2 regions of the Aquitalea sp. USM4 genome follow, and region 1 is predicted to be linked to the other one. Evidence: riboswitches for the same ligand, from Rfam matches in the RefSeq annotation. Region 1 holds a riboswitch; the other holds the start of a gene.

The links. A riboswitch is a leader RNA that binds a small molecule or an ion and turns the genes downstream of it on or off. The one in region 1 is predicted to bind glycine.
Region 2: another riboswitch for glycine. It lies ahead of gcvT (glycine cleavage system aminomethyltransferase GcvT); the one in region 1 lies ahead of DKK66_RS15550 (L-serine ammonia-lyase).

What each region holds. Positions count from the first base shown of each region.
Region 1 covers NZ_CP029539.1:3,368,412-3,374,714, forward strand. Annotated here, with positions in the region: gene DKK66_RS15545 (MFS transporter) at 1-60, shown strand, start outside; gene DKK66_RS15550 (L-serine ammonia-lyase) at 144-1,544, opposite strand; glycine riboswitch at 1,939-2,026, opposite strand; gene DKK66_RS15555 (NAD(P)-dependent oxidoreductase) at 2,173-2,814, opposite strand; gene DKK66_RS15560 (LysR family transcriptional regulator) at 2,939-3,826, shown strand; gene mmuM (homocysteine S-methyltransferase) at 3,823-4,779, shown strand; gene DKK66_RS20705 (methyl-accepting chemotaxis protein) at 4,826-5,932, opposite strand.
Region 2 covers NZ_CP029539.1:2,737,575-2,743,877, reverse strand. Annotated here, with positions in the region: gene gcvP (aminomethyl-transferring glycine dehydrogenase) at 1-2,347, opposite strand, end outside; gene gcvH (glycine cleavage system protein GcvH) at 2,576-2,962, opposite strand; gene gcvT (glycine cleavage system aminomethyltransferase GcvT) at 3,054-4,142, opposite strand; glycine riboswitch at 4,184-4,290, opposite strand; glycine riboswitch at 4,301-4,393, opposite strand; gene arcC (carbamate kinase) at 4,634-5,578, opposite strand; gene DKK66_RS12685 (ornithine carbamoyltransferase) at 5,836-6,303, opposite strand, start outside.

The sequences.
Region 1 (6,303 bases):
TTGCTGGCCCTGCTGCTGATTGCCCTGCGGCTGCGCAAGCTGGAACCGCTGGCAGTTTAGTTTTTCAGGCAGTGCCAGCCATGAAAAACGCCGTGGACAGTGTCCACGGCGTTTTGTCTGGGTTCACAGAACGGGCAGGGCGCTCAGCACTCCACCACGTTGACCGGTACTTCGATCACATTGATGGCCAGGCCGCCACGGGCGGTTTCCTTGTACTTGGTGCTCATGTCGCGGCCGGTGTCGCGCATGGTCTTGATCACGCGGTCCAGCGACACGCAATGCTGGCCATCGCCACGCAAGGCCATGCGCGCGGCATTGATGGCCTTGACCGAGGCCATGGCGTTGCGCTCGATGCACGGCACTTGCACCAGGCCGCCTACCGGGTCGCAGGTCAGGCCAAGATTGTGTTCCATGCCGATTTCCGCTGCGTTTTCCACTTGTTCCGGCGTGCCGCCCATCACCTCGGCCAACGCACCTGCCGCCATGGAGCAGGCCGAGCCCACTTCACCCTGGCAGCCTACTTCGGCACCGGAGATGGAGGCATTGAGCTTGAACAGGATGCCGATGGCACCGGCGGTCAGCAGGTAGCGCACGATGCCGTCTTCGCTGGCGCCCGGTACAAAGCGGGCGTAGTAATGCATTACCGCCGGGATGATGCCGGCGGCGCCATTGGTGGGGGCAGTGACCACGCGGCCACCGGCGGCGTTTTCTTCATTCACCGCCAGCGCATACAGATTCACCCAGTCCATCACCGTCAGCGGGTCGCGCAGCGCGGCTTCCGGTGCAGCCAGCAGCTTCTGGTACATGTCGGCGGCGCGGCGTTTTACCTTCATGCCACCGGGCAGGGTGCCTTCGCGCTGGCAGCCGCGTTTGACACAGGCTTGCATCACGCCCCAGATGGTGAGCAGGTCACGGCGTACTTCCTCCTCACTGCGCCAGGCCAGTTCGTTTTCCAGCATGATCTGGCTGATGCTCTTGCCCTGTTCCTTGCACAGTGCCAGCAGCTCGGCGGCGGTATTGAACTGGTGTTTGAGCTCGGTGACGCCCGGCGGAGCAAAGCCGGCTTCGATGGCTGCTTCATCCACCACAAAGCCGCCACCTACCGAATAGTAGGCGCGCTTGGACAGGCTGTTGCCGTCCGCGTCGAAGGCTTCAAAAATCATGCCGTTGGGGTGGTAGGGCAGGGTTTTGCGCTTGTGCAGGATCAGGTCGTCCGGCTCGTTGAAGGCAATGGCGTGCTCGCCCAGCAGCTTCAACTGTTTTTCCTGACGGATGGTGGCCAGGATGTCCGGTACGGCGTCGGTATCCACCATGTCGGGCAGTTCGCCCGCCAGGCCCAGCAAAACGGCGGTATCCGAACCGTGGCCCTTGCCGGTCGCTCCCAGCGAGCCATACATTTCGCTGCGTACGCGGCGGGTGGCCGTCAGCAGGCCATCTTTTTCCAGCCGGGCGACAAACTGGCGCGCGGCACGCATCGGGCCAACCGTGTGGGAGCTGGACGGGCCGATACCAATCTTGAACAGGTCAAAAACACTGATTGCCATGATGCTCTCTTGTCTGATGCAGGCAGCTTGCCGTGCAGGCTGCCGGTGTTGCGGGTGGGGGACTGCCTGGTTGCGGATGCAGGCCCGTGTGTCGTGTGTCAGCGTGTCATGCTTTGTGCAGGCTGACTGTTCTGCTTCCGGCCATCAGGCGTCGTGAAGCGTCAAGTCCGGTAACCGGGTGGGGGTTGGCGAGCGGGCGCGGGTCTGCTGGTGCCGGGCGGTGGCTGGCGGCCGGGGCTTGCCCCTTGAATTCAGCCGGACAGCCTGCGCGCAGGCATGGCGCAGTCTTCGCCCCCTCTGTCCTTTTGCCTGAGAGATTGTGGTCGGCAGGCGACCTTCCTTCGGCGAGACCGCAGGGCAGCAAACAGGCCCGGGTCTTCTCTCCAGAGAGCCAGATGATGGTGCAGTTCTTTTGCCTGAGAGTTTCTGGGGCGATACCCCTTCGGCGTCACCTGCGGGGTGATCTCTCCTGCGCCATCCATTACGGCTGGCTGGCACTGTAGATAAGCCGGGAATGGCTGTCAACGCCAATATTGGTGCGGGTTTTGATGTGCGGTTGCAGCATGCGCGGGCTAATGAAAAAAGCCGCCTGCAGGAGCAAGGCGGCCAAGGCGGGTACGCGGGAAAATCAGTGTGCGACGGTAAAGCGCTGGCGGCTGTGGCGCGGCGTTTCCACCTCGTCGGCAATGGCTACGGCAAGGTCGGCCACGCTGATGCCGGCGGGGGCTTCACCATCCATCAGCAGCGCATCGCCACCCAGACGGTACTGACCGCTGCGCTCGCCCGGAGCCAGCAGGGCCGGTGGCGACAGGAATACCCAGTCCAGCACGGTTTCCTGTTGCAAGTCTGCCAGTGCCTGGCGGGCACCTTCGGCACCTTCCTTGTATTCGGCGGGGAAGTGCGGGGTGTCGATCAGTTGCACGCCCGGTGCCACGTACAGGCTGCCGGCACCGCCCACTTCCAGAAAACGCTTCACCCCTGCCTGTTTCACGCCGGCCACAATGGCGGCATGGCCCTTGAGGAAGAGGGTGCGGATGTCGGCCTTGTCCCAGCCGGGGTTGAAGGTGCTGATCACCATATCGTGTCCGGCAACGGCCTGGGCAATGGCGGCGGCATCATAGGCATCGGCCTTGACGGCTGTCAGTTGCGGGTGGGCGGGCAGGCGTTCCGGGCGGCTGACAATGGCGGAAACCTGATGCTGGCGGGCCAGCAGTTCTTGCAGTACGGCAGAGCCGACAAAGCCTGTGGCACCAATCAGAGCGATTTTCATTTTGCATTCCTTTGGGTGGATAGTGAATGAATCGCAGTGTAATGACTTGCCGTCCTGCTGATAATCAGCTGATACTGGCATTAATAACTTAGCCAAACTTAATAATATGGATATCTTGCGCCGTATGGCAGTGTTTGCCACCGTGGTGGAGCAAGGCTCGATGGTGGCGGCGGCACGTGCGCTGGGTATGACGCCATCAGCAGTCAGCCAGCACATCAGCAAGCTGGAGTCGGAACATGGCGTGTCCTTGTTGCACCGGACCACGCGCAGCCTGACCCTGACCGAAGCAGGCAGCCTGTTTTATCAGGGCTGTGCCGACATGCTGGCCGCCGCGCGCCTGGCCGAGCAGCGCCTGAACGAAATGCGTGACGCCCCGGTGGGCGAATTGCGCCTGTCCGCACCCACCGGCTTTGCCGGGCCCATGCTCACCGAAGCACTGGCCCCCTTGCTGGCGGCTCATCCGCGCCTGAGCCTGAAGCTGTTCTTTCATGACGAAATGATCGATCTGGTACAGCACCGCATCGACCTTGCCTTGCGTGCCGGGGATCTGAAGGATTCCTCGCTGGTGGCGCGCCATCTGGCGGACTGGGAGAGCGTGTTGTGCGCGGCACCGTCTTATCTCGCGCGTCATCCGGCCATCACCACGCCTCAGCAACTGGAACAGCACCAATGGGTGATGCTGGACCATGAGCGCAGTCACACCTGGCTGACCATGGAAAATGCAGCTGGCGAGGTAGAGCGGCCAATGGTGGAGCGGCGGGTGAGCAGCAATAACATTCTGGCGGCGCGGCAGTTTGTGCTGGCTGGCATGGGCCTGTCGATACAGCCGGAGCCCGAAGTGCGGCAGGAACTGGCCGATGGGCGCTTGCTGCGTGTGCTGCCGCAATGGCGCTTGCCTGCCCTGGGGATCTTCGTGGTGACGCCACGGCGCGATGCCCAGCCGGCAAAAGTGCGCTATGCCATTGAAGCCTTGCGCCAGCGCATGCAGCAAAAACCGGGAGCGGCGACATGAGCAGGGCAGGCCTGACGGTGCTGCAGGACAGGCTGGCGCAACGCGATTGCCTGTTGCTGGACGGTGCGCTGGCCACCGAGCTGGAGGCGCGCGGTTTTGATCTGGCCGACCCGCTGTGGTCGGCACGCGTATTGCTGGAAGCGCCACAGGCCATCGCCCGGCTGCATCTGGACTATCTGCAGGCCGGGGCCGACATCATCACCACATCCAGCTACCAGGCCAGTTTTGAGGGCTTTGCCCGGCGTGGCCTGGACCGGCTGCAAGCCGCCCGGCTGATGCAGCTGTCGGTGGATCTGGCCTTGCAGGCGCGCCAACGCTTCATGGCCGGCCAGCCAGAAGAGGCGACAGCGCCGCTGGTGGCAGCGTCGGTCGGACCTTACGGGGCCATGCTGGCGGATGGCTCGGAATACCGGGGGGATTATGGCCTGAGCGTGGCGCAGCTGATGGACTTTCACCGTCCACGGCTGGCTGTGCTGGCCGCCAGCGGGGCCGATTTGCTGGCCTGCGAAACCATTCCCTGCCCGCAGGAGGCCGAAGCGCTGGCGCGCTTGCTGCAGCAGGAATTTCCCGCCACGCCTGCCTGGATCAGCTTCAGTTGCCGCGATGCAGGACATGTATGGCAGGGCGAGCGGCTGGCCGACTGCATGGCCATGCTGGACGCCGTACCGCAAGTGGTGGCACTGGGGGTGAACTGTACCGATCCATTGCTGCTGGAGGCACTGTTGGCGCAAGCGGCCAGCGTAACTTCCAGGCCCTTGCTGGCCTACCCCAACTCCGGCGAGCACTGGGATACGGAACAGCACTGCTGGCAGGGTAGCGCCAGTGTGGCGGGTTTTGTTGCACTGGCGCAGCGCTGGCGTGCTGCCGGGGCACGGCTGATTGGCGGCTGCTGCCGTACCGGCCCCGCGCATATTGCCGCCTTGCGTGCCAGCTTTGTCGCCAATGACGGTTAAACAAAAAGCCGGTCAAGGACCGGCTTCAGGCTGCTGACAAAGTAATTCAGATCTTGCGGGTACAGGGCTGGTTTTCCATGTCGGTGAGGATGTCCATCACCTGGCTGGACGCATCTTCCATGCGGCGCAGTGCCTGCTGTGCCTTGGCAAAATCGTGGGCGTGGAAGGCGTTGAGCGCTTCCTTGCCGAAGTTGTGCACATTGGCGTGCGGCGCTTCCAGCTGGGTGTAGTTGCTGTTGCCCTTGCATTCCTGTGCGCCGCGACCTTCGTAATACCATTTGCCCAGACGGCAATGCTGGTGAGACGACACCTTGTCGGCATGCAGGTCGTGATAGCCGATGAAGGCCTTGTAGATATCCAGCTTGAACACGATGTGATCCAGCTTCACCACTTCCATGAAGCTGGTGTTGGTGCCCTGGGCAATCACCCGTGCCATCTGTTCGCTGACATCCACCATGCTGCGGATGGCATTGGCGGTTTCAATGCCGGTTTCACGGTAACCGGCTACCTGTGCGGCTGCTTCGGTCACTTGTTGCTTGGTGCTGTGCGAGGCGCTTTCCACATCGCCCACCAGGCTGGAAATTTCATTGGTGGCATTGGCCGTGCGCTCGGCCAGCTTGCGCACTTCGTCGGCCACCACGGCAAAGCCACGGCCCTGTTCGCCGGCACGGGCGGCTTCGATGGCGGCGTTCAATGCCAGCAGATTGGTCTGGTCGGCCACGTCCTTGATCAGCTGCACGAACTGGCGGATCTGCCCGGTCTTGCTGTTGAGCGAGTCCATGGATTCAGCGGTTTTCTGCTGTGCCTGGGCGATTTCATCAAAGCTGTGCGCCAGGGTATCCACCGCACCACGGGTGCCATGCAGCGTGGTGACGGCATCGGCGGCAGCGCCAAAATTGTTTTCCATCAGGGTGGCGAGGTCGGCAAACGAGGCGCGGATGCTGGCGAGGCTGCTGCAAAAATCACCAAAGGGTTCGATATAGCTGTCATTGCGCTGGCTGGTCAGTTGCAATTTGGACAGCTGCTGCTCGGCTTGCTGACGGGCTTGTTCACTTTCCTGCAGGCGGGTTTGATTGAGGCGTGCTTCCTGTTCCAGCTGTGCGACTTGTTGCTCTAATTCCTGGATACGTCTGTTCTTTGCTGCACCAAACATTAAAGTCTCCGGCTACCGTTGGGTTGTTCTCTTTGATTGAAGCTGTTGTTTTGATTTTTAATGACTTTACTGCGCTTCGGCATGTCGTGGTGAAGTATTTGCACTGACAAGTGCCTGGGCCTTGTTAATTGAAAAGCCAGCTTTTAACTGCATGGTATTTTCTCTGCGCTCTGGTTTAAATAGCCGCGGAACAAACTTTGCCCCCTGTTTGCTTCACATCAAGCCGATTGTTCGGTTTTGGCCGGCTCGCTGGGTTTTCAGCTGTTTTTGTGATTACTGTCAGGGTTTTCCTATTGCATTTTTTTGCTAAGTAAAACGTTTTTTCTTGCTTAGTTTTCCGGTGGCTGCTTGCTAGATTGGTGTCCAGCAAA
Region 2 (6,303 bases), 630 kb from region 1:
TGTAGTTGGCGGACAAGAGTGCGTTTTCGGTGGCGGCCTTCATGCCCTCGGCACCCATCATGCGGATATACATGAAGGAGATGGGCAGGATGGAAGCCGAGCCGAACGGCGCAGCGGACACCGCAGTCTGACCGGCAACCGCACCCGGCACGTCAGCCACCACGTGGTTGGCCATGAACGGGGCCAGATGGGCTTTCAGGCCGATGGGGCCCATGCCCGGGCCGCCACCGCCGTGCGGGATGCAGAAGGTCTTGTGCAGGTTCATGTGCGACACGTCGGCACCGATGTCCGCCGGACGGCACAGGCCCACCTGGGCGTTCAGGTTGGCACCGTCCATGTACACCTGACCACCATGACTGTGGATGATGTCGCAGATCTCGCGGATCGGCTGTTCGAACACGCCGTGAGTGGACGGATAGGTAATCATCAGCGCCGCCAGGTTGGCCGAATGCTGCTCGGCCTTGGCCTTGAGGTCGGCCACGTCGACGTTGCCGGATTCGTCACACTTCACCACCACTACCTGCATGTTCATCATCTGCGCGGTGGCCGGGTTGGTACCGTGGGCCGATTGCGGAATCAGGCAGATATTGCGCTGCGCTTCGCCACGCGCTTCGTGGTAACGGCTGATGGCCAGCAGGCCGGCGTACTCGCCCTGCGCGCCGGAGTTGGGCTGCATGGAGATGGCGTCAAAACCGGTGATGGCTTTCAGCTGGGTTTGCAGGTCGTCGATCAGCTGCAGGTAACCGGCAGCCTGATCACGCGGGGCAAACGGGTGCATATTGGCGAATTCCGGCCAGGTGATGGGAATCATCTCGCTGGTGGCATTCAGCTTCATGGTGCAGCTGCCCAGCGAAATCATCGAGTGATTCATCGCCAGGTCGCGGTTTTCCAGCTTCTTCAGGTAGCGCAGCATCTCGTGCTCGCTGTGGTGAGTGTTGAACACCGGGTGGGTGAAGAAGGCGGATTCGCGCTTGAGGCCGGCCGGGATGGCATCGGCAGCGGCGGCATCCAGCGCGGCGATGTCGGCATCCTTGCCGGTAAACAGCTGGATCAGCGTGGCCAGATCAGCCTCGGTAGCCGCTTCGTGGAAGGCCACGCCCAGCACGGTGGCGGACACGCGACGCAGGTTGTAACCGGCAGCCAGGGCAGCGGCGTAGATGGTGTCGGCATTGGCCGCTTCCACCTGTACGGTGTCGTAGAAGCGGTCGAATACCAGCTTGCCACCGGCACTCTTCACCGCATGGGCGAAGATGGCGGCCAGACGGTGGATGCGGCTGGCAATGCGCTTGACGCCTTCCGCACCGTGGTACACCGCGTACATGCCGGCGATATTGGCCAGCAGTACCTGGCTGGTACAGATATTGGAGTTGGCCTTTTCGCGGCGGATGTGCTGCTCGCGGGTTTGCAGCGCCATGCGCAGCGCGGTCTTGCCCTTGGCATCGACCGACACACCGATGATACGGCCAGGTGCCGAGCGCTTCATTTCATCCTTGAAGGCAAAGTAAGCAGCGTGCGGGCCACCGTAGCCCATCGGCACGCCAAAGCGCTGGGTGTTACCGATGGCCACGTCGGCACCCATTTCGGCCGGGGACTTCAGTGCCACCAGCGCCATGATGTCGGCAGCCACCACGGCCACACCACCCTTGGCCTTGACGGCGGCAATGTAGGGCGTCAGGTCGATCAGGTCGCCCGCTTCGCCCGGATACTGGAACAGCGCACCAAAGTAGTCACCATTGCCAGCCTCTTCCGGGTGGCCGGAAACCAGCTCGAAACCGAAGTACTTGGCACGGGTTTTCATCACGTCCAGGGTTTGCGGCAGCACGCGGCTGTCGACAAAGAACTGCGCGGACTTGCTCTTGGATACACGGCGCGCCATGGCCATGGCTTCGGCGGCGGCGGTGGCTTCGTCCAGCAGCGAGGCATTGGCCATTTCCAGACCGGTCAGGTCCATCACCATTTGCTGGTAGTTGAGCAGCGCTTCCAGACGACCCTGGGCGATTTCAGCCTGATACGGGGTGTAAGCGGTGTACCAGCCCGGGTTTTCCAGCACATTGCGCAGGATGACGGTGGGGGTCAGCACCGGGTAGTAACCCAGGCCGATGAAAGACTTGTTGACGATGTTGCGGCTGGCCACCTCTTTCAGCGCGGCCAGGGCTTCGGCTTCCGGCACCGGGGACGGCAGGTCCAGCGCACGGTTCAGGCGGATGTCGGCCGGCAGGGTCTGGGCAACCAGATCGTCCAGCGAGGCGGCACCGATTGCGGCCAGCATTTCGCTGCGTTCGGCATCAGAGGGGCCGATATGGCGGGCAATGAATTCGCTACGGTTAAACAGGGAAGCAAGAGTCATGGTGGGTGTCCGGTAATGAAGAGCTGTGCCAGAGAATCCATTCAAGATCTTGTGAGCTAGAGCGAGACAAGGCAAAAACGGCTGAGGAAGCGGAATTTACACAGAGTAAATGAGCATTCCGAAGATGTTTTTAACGCAGTATCGCCGAAGCGCAGCAGATATTGAGCGGGTTCTGAAACTGAAAAAGCCCCGCGATGGTTTACATCACGAGGCTTTGACAGCGTGCAATCAGGCGCCGATTTCCTTGGCGTAGCCAGCGGCATCCAGCAGGCTGTCCAGATCTGCGGCATTGGCCGGCTTGATCTTGAAGAACCAGCCAGCGCCATAGGGCTCGCTGTTGGCCAGCTCGGGAGCGGCTTCCAGTTCGGCGTTCACTTCCAGCACTTCACCGGCGATCGGGGCGTATACATCGGAAGCGGCTTTTACCGATTCCACCACGCCGGCCTGCTCTTCAGCAGCCAGGTTGGCACCCACTTTCGGCAGCTCGACGAACACGATGTCGCCCAGCAGCTCTTGTGCATGTTCGGTAATGCCTACGGTAACGGAACCGTCGGCTTCCAGACGCAGCCATTCGTGGCTGGCAACGTATTTCAGTTCGGCAGGGATATTGCTCATGGATTGAATCTCCTCGGATTGATTGAACCGTTACGGGAGCGGGAAACCGCAGTGCAGCCCGCAGGCTGGCATGGTGTTTCCCGGCTCGCTGTTATTCGAAAACTTTCTTGCCGTTGCGCACGAACGGCATCTTCACCACGCGGACAGCGGTGAGCGTACCACGCAAATCCACCTGTGCGTCGGCACCGGTTGCGGCCGGTACGCGGGCGATGGCGATGGAGTGCTTGAGGGTGGGCGAGAAGGTGCCGCTGGTGATGATGCCCTCACCCACGCCTTCCACTACCACTTTCTGGCCTTCACGCAGCACGCCACGGCCTTCCAGCACCAGGCCCACCTGCTTCATCGGCACACCGGCGGCCTTCTGGGCTTCCAGTGCCTTGCGGCCGATAAAGTCACGGCTGGCCGGTTCCCAGGCAATGGTCCAGCCCATGCCTGCCTGCAGCGGGGATACGGTTTCGTCCATGTCGTGGCCGTACAGGTTCATGCCGGCTTCCAGACGCAGGGTGTCGCGTGCGCCCAGGCCGATGGGGGCCACGCCGGCCTCTACCAGCTGATTGAAGAAGTTGATGGCTTCGCCGGCCGGAATCATGATTTCCAGACCGTCTTCACCGGTGTAGCCGGTTCGGGCAAAGAACCAGTCGCCTGCAGGCAAGCCCTGGAATACCTTGAGTGATTGAATGGCGTCGCCCAGTTGCGGCTTTACCGCACAGACCTTAGCAATGGCATTGGGGCCTTGCACGGCCAGCATGGCCAGGTCGCGACGTACATTGAGGGAGACATCAAAACCGGCCTTGTGGCTCTCCATCCAGGCCAGGTCTTTATCAGTGGTACCGGCATTCACCACCATGCGGTAGCCGTAGGAAGTCAGGTAGACAATCAGGTCGTCCACCACGGTGCCGTCTTCGGTCAGCATGCCGGAGTACAGCGCCTTGCCTTCAAAGCCCAGCTTGGCCACGTCGTTGGCAATCAGCTGTTGCAGCCAGGCCTTGGCATCGCTGCCGGTGATGTCGATCACGGTCATGTGGGACACATCGAACATGCCGGCGTCGCTGCGCACGATCTCATGTTCCTTCAGCTGGGAGCCGTAATGGATGGGCATTTCCCAACCGGCGAAATCAACCATCTTGGCGCCGGCGGCGACATGAGCGTCAAACAGGGGGGTACGTTTCGGGGCCGTCATCTGTGCGTCCTTGCAAAGGGGGTGTTTTGCCTGTCTTGGTACAACACCCCTCTGTCCTGACACCTGAGATTTTCCGGCGGGCGTTTTCAGCCGCCGTTAGCCCCTTCGGTGGCTGCCTTCATGGGCAGCGCTCTCCAGAGTAAAGCAGATACGTGATATCCGATGATGCAGTCCTTTTGCCTGAGCGATTGCGGGTGCGCTTGCGCCTTCGGCGGTGGCCGCGATTGGCCACTCTCTCCTGCATGATGGGGGCGATTATCGTTGCAGATAAAGACAAAGGCAAGCCAAGAATATCTTCACGCGAAGTCATCTATCCTGTTGTTTTTGCGTTATTTTCACAATCGAAAAAATACGAATAATTCCTTGTCACAATTTATTCATTATTGATCAGACATAACAAAAGGGCTGCCGCAGCAGCCCTTGTTGATCCACATCTCACCTGCCCTTCAGCCGACGTCGCAACGCTACCGCAGGTGTTGCAGCGCCCTGCCTCAGTACCACTCGATACCGCTCTTCTCGGTGGAGATGATGGTACCGGCTTCGCCCTTGACGATCTTCTCGATGTCTTCCAGCGCGCCAATCACTGCACGCTTGCCGGTCAGGCGGGCGAATTCGCAGGCGGCTTCCACTTTCGGGCCCATCGAACCGGCGGCAAAGCCCAGCTTGTCCATTTCGTCCGGGTGGGCGTGGCGGATGGCTTTGGCTTCGGGAGTGCCCCAGCCAACAAACACGCTCTTCACGTCGGTGGCGATGACGAAGTAGTCGGCGTCCACTTCGCGTGCCAGCAGGGCGGAGGCCAGGTCTTTGTCGATCACGGCTTCCACGCCCACCAGTTTGTCACCCTGGTACATGGTGGGGATGCCACCGCCACCGGCGGCAATCACGACCGCGCCTTTTTCGATCATCCATTTGATGGGGCGCAGTTCGAAGATGCGTTTCGGTTTCGGGCTGGGTACCACGCGGCGGTAGTAGTCGCCGTCGGCTTTCACCGTCCAGCCGTGGCTGGCAGCCAGCGCTTCGGCTTCTTCCTTGCTGTACACCGGGCCAACGAATTTGGTGGGGTTCTGGAAGGCGGGGTCGGCTGCGTCGACTTCGGTCTGGGTGAGGATGGTGGCCAGCGGCACTTCAAACGGCAGTACGTTGCCCAGTTCCTGTTCGATCATGTAGCCGATCATGCCTTCGGTCTGGGCACCCAGTACATCCAGCGGATAGGGGGTGACCTTGCCGTCGACGTGGCGGGCGTAGGCGTCGTTTTGCAGGCCGAGCAGGCCGACTTGCGGGCCGTTACCGTGGCACATCACCAGGTTGTGGCCCAGCCGGGTGACGGCGGCCAGTTGTTCGGCGGCCACCTTGACGTTGGCGCGTTGGTTGTCAGCAGTCATGGCTTCGCCACGACGTTGCAGGGCATTGCCGCCCAGGGCTACGACGACTCGCATGATGTTTCCTTTTCTGGCCCTGTCCGCACAGTCGGGACAGTGGCGTGGCCGGTCTGCCTGTGGCAGGCCGGTGTGTGTCGGATGGGGCGGCAGGTCACCGGGGTGATGACCTGCCGGAGGGTGGAATCCGCCTGAGTGAGGGGGAGCGGATTCCGCCGCCACGACTTCAAGGGGGTGTCGTCGTGGTGGGTGAAGCGGTGTTGCGGTCAGGCTTTAACGACTGACAATGCGGCAGGGCTTTGCCACGTTGTCCAGTCTTAATCGCCCAGCGTGGCCACCAGAATTGCCTTGATGGTGTGCATGCGGTTCTCGGCTTGCTCGAAGGCAATGCAGGCTTCGCTTTCGAACACGTCTTCGGTCACTTCAATGCCATTGGCCAGGTCCGGGTACTGGGCGGCGATTTCCTTGCCCACCTTGGTTTCGCTGTTGTGGTAGGCCGGCAGGCAGTGCATGAACTTCACTTGCGGGTTCTGTGCGGCAGCCATCAGCGCGGCATTCACCTGGTAGGGCTTCAGCAGGCGGATGCGTTCGGCCCACACTTCGGCCGGTTCGCCCATCGATACCCACACGTCGGTGTGGATGAAGTCGGTGCCCTTGACGGCTTCGGCAGCGTCTTCGGTCAGGGTGATGCGGGCGCCGGTCTTGGTGGCGATTTCACGGCATTCGGCCACCAGTTCGTCGCTCGGCCACAGGTGTTTCGGCGCGCCGATGCGCACGTCCATGCC